Regions from separate parts of the Anoxybacillus kestanbolensis genome, predicted to be linked through region 1. Evidence: riboswitches for the same ligand, from Rfam matches in the RefSeq annotation. Region 1 holds a riboswitch; each other region holds the start of a gene.
What was found. A riboswitch is a leader RNA that binds a small molecule or an ion and turns the genes downstream of it on or off. The one in region 1 is predicted to bind cobalamin.

Region 1 (3,364 bases):
TCTTTAGCATTTCCATCCGCTCGTACTTTAATTGAAAACCATTCATAACTAAATTTTTCCAAATGAATGTTAACTGGATAAAGATGTCTAGTTCATAGTATAAGGATTTTTTCCGTATCAATTCGTTTATTTTTCTGACAGCATCCAAAATATTTTTCCCCCATAGTTCGTTTGGATGTAATTGTAAGTAAGATAAATTAGTCGCTTGAATATATGGAGTTACATAGGTGGCATAAAGTTCTTGTGACAGTATAAAGCTAGGCGAAACGTTTAAGCAAATATAAGCACAATTCGAATCATCCATATCTTTTGCCATATGCAGACAGCCACTATTAATAAACAACCCTTCTCCTTCTCCAACAACGATATTTTCCCCATTAACTTGAAAAATGGATTGACCCTTTATAACGAGAATAAATTGTAATTCGTCATGCCAATGGAGCGGTATATATCCATGAACGTTTTGATTAATAATTGTCTCGTAACATGCAACTGGCAACGCAACCGTCCGATGTTCAGTTAATTCTTTTAAATTTCGATCAACCATAAAATCCTTTATTTGCACACTATCACCTCAATATAGTGATATTTTTTTATTCAATCTTTGTATGATTTATAATGTATTTTGTCTTATTATACAAACTATCATAGTACTATTTTTATATTCCGAGGTGAAAAATGAATCATGAATAGAAAAAAAGGATTATTTTTAGTCATCACCGGAGCATTATTTTGGGGGATTGGGGGAACTGTATCAAAAAAACTTTTTCAGTATGGCATCGATGTAGATTGGCTTGTAACGACAAGATTACTCGTAGCTGGTTTTTTACTTTTAATCGTTCAATTTGTTAGGAAAGAAGAGCGCACACAAATATTTTCCGTTTGGAAAACGAAAAAAGCAGTTATCTCATTGATTACCTTCGGATTGCTCGGTATGCTGGCTGTTCAATATACGTATATGGCTTCCATTAAACATGGTAACGCAGCTGTCGCCACATTATTGCAATATTTAGCACCTGTTATGATTATCATTTACTCCGTTTTTCACAGACAAGCTACTATAACAAAAAGAGATGTATTGGCTATTTCGCTCGCCTTAGTTGGTTGCTTTTTCTTATTAACAAACGGTTCTGTTTCCCAACTATCTGTACCACTGCTCGCAATTGTTTGGGGTTTTTTATCTGGCATCGCTTTAGCATTTTATACTCTATATGCTGTTCCTTTACTGAAACAATATCATTCACTTGTCGTTGTCGGCTGGTCCATGGTGATTGGCGGCTTAGCACTAAGCTTTGTTCATCCACCCTGGCAAATGGATTTTAAACACTTAACCATAGAAACGTACTTATACTTAATTTTCGTTATTATATTCGGTACAATGATTGCATTTTGGTTTTATATCGAAAGCTTACAAAGTCTCTCGCCTAAAGAATCAAGCCTATTAGGCAACATTGAACCACTCGCCGCTGTTTTAACAACCGTTTTTTGGTTAAAAGAACCTTTTGGTTTTTTTCAATGGATTGGCACAGCTTGCATTATTACTATGATGTTATTGATAGCATTAAATAAAAAATCCTCCATAGCTGACCATCAATATGCATACAAATCAAAAAATTCACAAACGTTAGGGTGATTACTACATTATTTTTATGTTTTATGTAAAAATACATTAATATTTCTGTTGAAAAAAACAAAAAGTTCGTTTATTCTGAATTTTATACAATAACATAATAAGTTCACGCAACAGGTGGTTCACACATGCTGTGAATCTTAAAAGGGAAGTTTGGTGAAAGTCCAACACGGTCGCGCCACTGTGATGCAGAGCTGTTTATCACAATCCACTGTTTCATTTGAAATGGGAAGGAGATAAACAGCGATGAAGCTAAGTCAGGAGACCTGCCTGTTGTATGCACTTACGACCTACGCGTCATAGGGAGGAGTGAGGACATATGATCTTGAGGCACTTCATGTATCTCAATACGAGCTAGCTATGCCCTCCTTCTGTTTGGAAGAGGGTTTTTTTGCTTGATTGGGATATAAATAACTGGAGGTGCTTAACTTGTTCATTCGTAGTTCAAATGTAGGGTATCCGCGCATTGGTGAAAAAAGAGAATGGAAAAAAACATTAGAATCTTTTTGGAATGGGCAAATAGACAAAGATCAATTCACAAAAACAATGGAAACGATTCGACTCGATTCCATTCGTAAACAACTTGAGAAAGGAATTGATCTCATTCCGATCGGAGATTTTTCTTTATACGATCACGTGCTAGATACCGCATTTATGTTTGGGTATATTCCCAAGCGATTTCAACAAATAAACGATACGCTTGAGCAATATTTTGCAATGGCACGTGGGACAAATGGGCAACATGCGCTTGAAATGACGAAATGGTTTAATACAAATTATCACTACATTGTGCCTGAAATCGGGCAAACGAAGCCGAAATTAGTGGATAATCGCCTATTGAAAGAATACAAGCTTGTAAAAGAAACATTCAATTTAGAAACAAAGCCTGTATTACTTGGACCGATTACGTTTCTTTTGCTTTCTAAGCAATACGCGCGACACGAGTGGCGCAAACATCTCGCACAATTAGTTCCTCTTTATGTGGAATTATTCAAACAACTAAGCGAAGCGGGCGTGTCATTCGTCCAAATCGATGAACCGATTCTCGTTCAAGATATAGACGATGACATAGTCGATGCATTTCGTGATGTATATGAAGTTTTTCATCGCGATGTACCAAATATAAACCTTATTTTACAAACATATTTTGATAGCGTATCGCATTATCGTGAAATCGTTGCTTTACCTGTCGCAGGCATTGGGCTTGATTTCGTGCATGACGATGGCGAGAACATGAAAAACATAAACACGTACGGATTTCCGAAAGATAAAATATTAGTTGCTGGGATTGTAGACGGTCGCAATGTATGGAAAAGCTCGCTTGCCCAAAAAGCAACGCTCCTTCATCATTTAGCAAACGTTGCCGAACAACTGATCATTCAACCGTCTTGCAGCTTACTGCATGTTCCTGTCACGACAAAACATGAACATGCATTGCCGACGGAGCTTGCTGGGGCTTTATCATTTGCCGATGAAAAATTAGATGAAATACGTATGTTGACAGAGTATATGAACGGAAACGTAACGATCGACGAGCTAATCAAATACGATGAACAAACAAACGTTTATTTTTCCAAGTTCCGTCAATCTAAACAAACAGACGATATCACAACCGTTCCATTAAACCGAACATCTTACAGCGAAAGACAAAAAGCACAACAAGCCCATTTGCAGCTTCCACTTTTGCCGACAACGACGATTGGAAGCTTCCCACAAACGAGCGACGTGCGCCAA
Region 2 (3,364 bases), on a different contig from region 1:
ACGACAAAACAAACGACGAAATTTATTTTTCTTGCAGCATTTATCGCGATTGTACTAACGACGGTATTCGCCTTTTTCTTGTCCACACGCATTACAGCTCCGCTCCGAAAAATGAGACAAGTGGCATTTGAAATTGCCCGTGGAAAGTTTGACTCAAAAGTGCCGATTGTTACTCATGATGAAATTGGGGAGCTGGCAATGGCATTTAATCAAATGGGGCGGCAACTGCAATTTCACATTAATGCGTTAAACCAAGAAAAAGAGCAATTGGCAAGCATTTTAAGCAGCATGGCGGATGGCGTCATTACGCTCAATCGAAATGGCGAAGTGCTTATTACAAACCCACCTGCCGACCGATTTTTACAAGCATGGTACTACGAACAAGGGCAGCGCGACGATTTATTACCCCTTCCTCCGCAAGTAAATGAATTGTTCAAAAAAGCGGTAACGGAAGAAAAGGAACAAGCTGCCGAAATCGCTTTACAAGGTCGCAATTGGGTCATTGTTATGACTCCGCTATACAATGGTAAAGTTATTCGTGGAGCTGTTGCGGTGCTTCGTGACATGACAGAAGAACGACGATTAGATAAGTTACGTAAGGATTTTATCGCAAACGTCTCGCATGAGTTGCGCACGCCGATTGCGATGTTGCAAGGATATAGCGAAGCGATCGTCGATGATATTGCGGCAACAGATGAAGAGAAAAAAGAACTAGCAAAAGTCATTTATGATGAATCGTTGCGCATGGGACGCCTTGTCAATGATTTGCTTGATTTAGCGCGCATGGAAGCGGGTCATTTAACGCTTCATCACGAACAAGTACCGCTCAAACCATATATAGAGCGCATTATTCATAAGTTTCAAGCGTTAGCGAAAGAAAAAGGAGTTCATTTGCTTGTTGAAATGAACGATGAGCTCATCGTTTCATTCGACCCTGATCGCATTGAACAAGTGTTGACGAACTTAATTGATAACGCTCTTCGTCATACAGATGAAGGCGGGGAAGTGCGCGTCATTGTCGATGCGGACGAAGAAGTAGTACGCATTTCTGTACAAGATTCTGGTTCAGGCATTCCAGAAGAAGATTTGCCGTTTGTGTTTGAACGTTTTTATAAAGCGGATAAAGCACGCACGCGCGGCCGATCGGGTACGGGATTAGGTCTTGCGATTGCGAAAAACATCGTCGAAGCGCATAAAGGAACAATTACTGTTCATAGCAAACTCGGAGAAGGAACGACATTTACATTTACATTGCCATTAAAATAGAAAAAATTTGTTGCTATTAACGATATTTTTCGCTATGATAGAAACGTAAAAATTGTTCGACAATTATATATGTCTGTTGCAAAAAGGTGTCGAACGGGCAACCTAGTAGACTTAATAGGGAATCTGGTGCAAGTCCAGAACTGTCCCCGCAACTGTAAATGCTGACGAAATGAAACGTGCCACTGTACAATTTGTACGGGAAGGCTTCAAAGTAGGATGACGCATAAGTCAGTAGACCTGCCTTTTTGCTTCGTCATTCGCGTCTTCGGGGAGTGAGACGACGAAACGACAAGAGGAGTAATTATCTTTTGTTGTTTCCAGCTCATTCCGTTTGGGGTGAGCTTTTTATTTTTATACATAAAAAAGGGGGAAAAATGATGAAATGGAAACATTACGTATGGCTTCTTGCGCTTTTGTTGACGCTCGGATTAGCGGCATGCAACAATAACGCAGAGCCAGCAAAAGAGACGAAGCAAGAAGCGAAAACGGAACAAGCCGCATTTCCAGTCACCATAAAAGATGCGGTTGGTGATGTCACGATTGAAAAAGAACCGAAAAAAATTGTTTCGCTTATTCCGAGTAATACAGAAATTGCGTACGCATTAGGACTTGGTGACAAAATTGTTGGTGTCAGCGACTTTGATAACTATCCAGAAGATGTGAAAAACAAAGAAAAAATTGGTGGTATGGAGTTTAATGTAGAAAAAATTATTTCGCTTCAACCAGACGTTGTGCTTGCGCATGCATCGAGTGCTCATAACTCTGAAGAAGGATTAAAGCAATTAAAAGATGCAGGCATTACAGTTGTTGTTGTACCAAACGCAACGTCGCTCAACGACGTATATGCATCGATTGAACTCATCGGAAAAGCGACAGGAAAAGTGAAAGAAGCGACAGATGTTGTACAACAAATGAAACAAAAAATTGATGCCATCGCTGAAAAGGCGAAAGAAGTGAAAGAAGAAGCGACCGTTTGGGTAGAAGTTTCTCCTGCTCCAGAAATTTATACAGCTGGAAAAGGAACTTTTATGGATGAGATGTTAACGATCATTCATGCGAAAAACGCAGCCGGCGACCAAGAAGGATGGCCGATGTTTACTGAAGAAGATGCGGTGGCGTTAAATCCAGACGTCATTATTACGACGTACGGTTACTATACACCGAACGCTGTCGAGCAAGTGCTCGCTCGCCCAGCTTGGAAAGAAGTTCCTGCGATTAAAAATAAACGCGTATACGATGTTAATTCCGATTTAGTTTCTCGTCCAGGACCACGTTTAGCTGAAGGGGTCGAAGAAATTGCCAAAGTCGTTTATCCAGACATTTTTAAATAACTATATGACTGCATCCATCATTGCGATCGTTGCACTATTATTAGGGATATCGATTGGATCACAATCGATTCCCTTTTCTTCTATATGGGACACGTTGTCGCATCATTTGTTTCATACACCGATGGACGTTCCCGCCACCATTTCGCAAATTATTATTGCGATTCGTGTGCCGAGAGTGGTGCTCGCCTTTTTGATTGGGGCGTCCTTAGCACTTGCTGGTGTAGCGTTCCAAGGGCTTTTAAAAAACGTTTTAGCTGATCCGTATACGATTGGAGTATCATCTGGCGCTGCTGTCGGAGCGGTACTCGTCTTCTTTTTTCAACTTCATTTGTCGTTTCTCGGACGCTTTACGTTACCGATCGTGAGCATTATGTGTGCGCTCGTGACATTATTGTTTGTTTTATTATTTGCTCGACTTGCAGAACGCAATATGGGAATTGAAACGATCGTTTTAATCGGCATTATCATGAATGCGTTTTTCGGCTCGGTTATTTCACTTATGGTTGCCCTTAGTGGTGAGGAATTGCGTCAAGTCATTAGCTGGCTCATGGGAAGCGTCGCGATGCGCGGTTGGTCATATGTTTCTTTATTTGTACCGTTTTTTATCATCGGTTCTCTCGGCTTATTTACACATATTCGCGAGTTAAACGCTTTTTCATTTGGCGAGCGAACAGCAGCAAACATTGGCGTACATGTGTTGCGAAAAAAGTTATGGATTTTACTTAGCGCTTCCTTGCTTACAGGCGCAGCGGTAGCTGTATCGGGCA
Region 3 (3,364 bases), on a different contig from region 1:
ATTGCGCGAACGCCTCCCTGTCACCGCCGTATGATATGTCGGATCAATGTAATCAGGTCCACATTTAAACCCTTGAACAACATAGCCTTTTTGTTTAAACGCACTCATTAAGCCGAGCGTTATCGTCGTTTTTCCAACACCGCTCCCAGTCCCAGCCACGACAATTCTTTTCACCGCTCTCCCTCCCATAGCGCAACGGAAATCGTCACATTCCCACTCTTTTTTTTCGTTAAAATAAGCTTTTGTTGTCCGCTATATCGCTTTGCTGCAGGTTCGCTTACACCATATGCCCCAGTATAGCGAAATACTGTTTCAGACGGTTCATCAATCGGAACGTCGTTTAATTGTTCGGGCGTATAAAAAATAAGCGGCCACCCATATTTGTTTGCGACGGCTAATAAACCTTCTTCATCTTTTTTCAAATCAATTGTACATAACGCTTTCACGCTTTTTAGCGAAAAACGAAGCTGTTGTAACGTATCGCAAATGACTTGTTCAATTTCTTGTGCGCTTGTCCCACGATTGCACCCGATGCCAATAACAATCACTTTCGGACGATACAACACTCCATGTTGTAAAATGGCTTGTTCCTCTTTCTCGAGCAGCCGATGCGTCACAACTAATGCTGCATCAGGCCTTGCTTTCAGCGCTTCCGCAATCGACCCATATGTACGAATGTTCGCTGGAAGCGGTGCATCATACGTCCACCAATGCCGCTCCCCTGATTCTTGTACAATCGCGACGTGTTGCTCGTTCACAACGGCAGCGCTCACAGGTGTTAAGTTTTCTTCGTTCTCCCACACCCATCCGAACGAGCGGCCAATGCCAAGGTAAAAATCCTTCCATAACGTGCATCGCATATACTGAAGGTGAAAGCGCAAATAAAACGTAGACAGTCAAGCATGTACAAACGATCCACCATGCGTTTCGCTTCATTTTTCTTTCCCCCTTGTCGCAACGCTATGTTCGGGCATAACAAATCCTGTATGTTCATACGTATACGTGACGTAATCGCGCAATATGTTCCCGTCACGTACATGATTGCGTACAATGTCCCTCCCTATTTGTTCATCAATCGTACGATACCAAACACCTTCTGGATAAACGATGACAACACATGCATCTTCGCAGCGACCGTTGCATCGTGTACGCGTCGTATGAACGCGCCCATGTAACTGCAACCGATCAATTTCATCGCGAATCGCTTGCGTCACCTCTTCCCCTCCTTTTCTCATGCAGCTTCCTCCGTTGCAAATAAGCATGTGATGTGTCGTTCCTTGTAAATTCCATGTTGCCATATATGTCGCCCCTTTTTTCAAAATAAAAAAGCACCCCTAGGCAGAGGTGCAGAAAAAACGAAAGATTCAAAAAATAGAGCATACGTCACTAAGCATATATAACGTCCATCGTTCCCGCACGTCTACCTATATTCCCGTAGGCAGCCGACGTATCGCAAGCAGGCAGGTCTCCTGGCTGAGGTTCATCATTTCGTTGCGCCTTCCCTAAAAATCAGTGGCATCCTGCAACAAAACTCCCCATCACAGTGGCGGGTACCGCGACGGCTTTGCACCGTTCTTCCCTTTTAAGCATACAGACGTATGCACCGTACTTGCTTATCGTATATTGTTTTTCAAAGAGCATGAATGTTAAGAATATAATACACCATTTTTTTCTTCTCGCCTAGTCCATTTACAAAAAAAGCGCCCTCTATTGAGAAGGCGCTTTGTAGTAGTCGCATGAAAATCGTTTCACGAGCGTATGTGGGATAATAATTCGTTTAATTGGCTCGTTCGGATTTTCAATTTGTTGTATTAAATTTCTTGCCGCTTCAAAGCCGAGTTGAAAAATGTTAATGTCTACCGACGTGAGCGGCGGACGAGAAATTTCCGATAAAAGTACGTTGTTAAAGCTGACGATCGATACATCTCCCGGCACGCTTAAGCCCATTTCCGCAAGCGTATTTAATACTCCAAGCGCCATTAAATCGTCGGCGACAACGAGCGCGGTTGGCGGTTCAGCAAGTGAAAGCAACTCTTTCATCGCTTCTTGTCCGCCTTCTTTTAAAAATTCCTCGTGTACAATGTAGTCTTTTCGATATGCAAGCCCTGCCGATTTGAGCGCTTTTTCATAACCGCGCAGACGATCCATCGTCACGATGAGATTGACGTTTCCACCGACAAATGCGATGCGCTCATGACCGAGTTCAATTAAATATTCCGTTGCCTCACGTGCCGCCCGTACGTTATCGTTATCAACGTGGGTAATTTCTTCCGCTTTTTTATGCGGTTTCCCAATGACAACGAACGGCACATCTTCTTTTTGTAAATACGCCATAATTTTATCGTTCGCACGCGAATAAAGCAAAATGACACCATCAACGCGCTTTCCTTGCACCATATGCACGACGCCATCATAAATTTCCGCTTCCGTTTCCCCTGTCGATAACTGTAACGCATATTGCCGATCATGCACCGCTTTACTAATGCCGCGAATGACTTCCGGGAAAAACGGATTTTGAAACGCTTTATCGGCCGAACTTGGCATGACGAGCCCGATTACTTGCGTCGATTTATTTGCTAAACTGCGCGCGATAAAATTCGGATGATAGCCAAGCTCTTTCATCGCCTCGCGCACTTTTTTCTTCGTTTTTTCACTAATGCGCGGGCTATCGGCGATGACGCGTGAAACGGTCGATGGCGCCACATTCGCGCGCTTCGCTACATCTTTAATCGTTACTGTCATAAAAAATCCCCCATCTCTTACAAAACAAACGTGTTTGTCGCCTCATCGATGATACATCGTTCTCCATTAACAACAATTGTAGACGGTACATCGCCAACAAATGCGACACGCAATTGCCAAGGTGGTTTGTACGCACCTTCTCGTTCTATCTCAAAATGAACCGCATCGTCCGAAAACGTCGCGCGAATATGCATGCGGACATATTCTCCTTTTTCGTACGCAAACGTCTCACCATCATCATCATAAATCGTATATGTCGATGTTCCTTTTTTCATTGTATACACATATAACGTCAACTGTTCATCTACAATCATCGTAGATGGCTTCGCTTCGGCGTGGGCAATCATCGCCCCTTCTTTTACGTATATTGGCAAACGATCAAGCGGTGCTTCGACAATATATCGCTGACCGCCTTCAAACACTTCTTTCGTCCAATAATCAACCCAGCGTCCTTCTGGAAAATAAACGATGCGATGCGTTGTATACGGACGGATGATCGGTGCAATCATCACTTGCTCGCCAACCATAAACTGATCCGAAATATTCCACGTTTCGCGATCGTTCGGATATTCCATCATAAGCGGGCGCATCATCGGCACACCTGTTTGATGCGCTTCCACAT

Region 2: another riboswitch for cobalamin. It lies ahead of BO219_RS05105 (ABC transporter substrate-binding protein); the one in region 1 lies ahead of metE (5-methyltetrahydropteroyltriglutamate--homocysteine S-methyltransferase).
Region 3: another riboswitch for cobalamin. It lies ahead of BO219_RS00445 ((2Fe-2S) ferredoxin domain-containing protein); the one in region 1 lies ahead of metE (5-methyltetrahydropteroyltriglutamate--homocysteine S-methyltransferase).

The regions. Positions count from the first base shown of each region.
Region 1 is NZ_MQAD01000028.1:23,489-26,852, reverse strand. Features, by position in the region: gene BO219_RS12425 (AraC family transcriptional regulator) at 1-565, opposite strand, end outside; gene BO219_RS12420 (DMT family transporter) at 686-1,633, shown strand; cobalamin riboswitch at 1,729-1,918, shown strand; gene metE (5-methyltetrahydropteroyltriglutamate--homocysteine S-methyltransferase) at 2,060-3,364, shown strand, end outside.
Region 2 is NZ_MQAD01000005.1:537,607-540,970, reverse strand. Features, by position in the region: gene BO219_RS05110 (ATP-binding protein) at 1-1,266, shown strand, start outside; cobalamin riboswitch at 1,334-1,525, shown strand; gene BO219_RS05105 (ABC transporter substrate-binding protein) at 1,641-2,597, shown strand; gene BO219_RS05100 (FecCD family ABC transporter permease) at 2,563-3,364, shown strand, end outside.
Region 3 is NZ_MQAD01000001.1:78,648-82,011, forward strand. Features, by position in the region: gene BO219_RS00435 (cobyrinic acid a,c-diamide synthase CobB) at 1-174, opposite strand, end outside; partial or broken gene BO219_RS00440 (cobalt-precorrin 5A hydrolase) at 171-821, opposite strand; partial or broken gene BO219_RS15085 (cobalamin biosynthesis protein CbiM) at 811-936, opposite strand; gene BO219_RS00445 ((2Fe-2S) ferredoxin domain-containing protein) at 933-1,298, opposite strand; cobalamin riboswitch at 1,443-1,624, opposite strand; gene BO219_RS00450 (LacI family DNA-binding transcriptional regulator) at 1,708-2,742, opposite strand; gene BO219_RS00455 (glycoside hydrolase family 31 protein) at 2,760-3,364, opposite strand, start outside.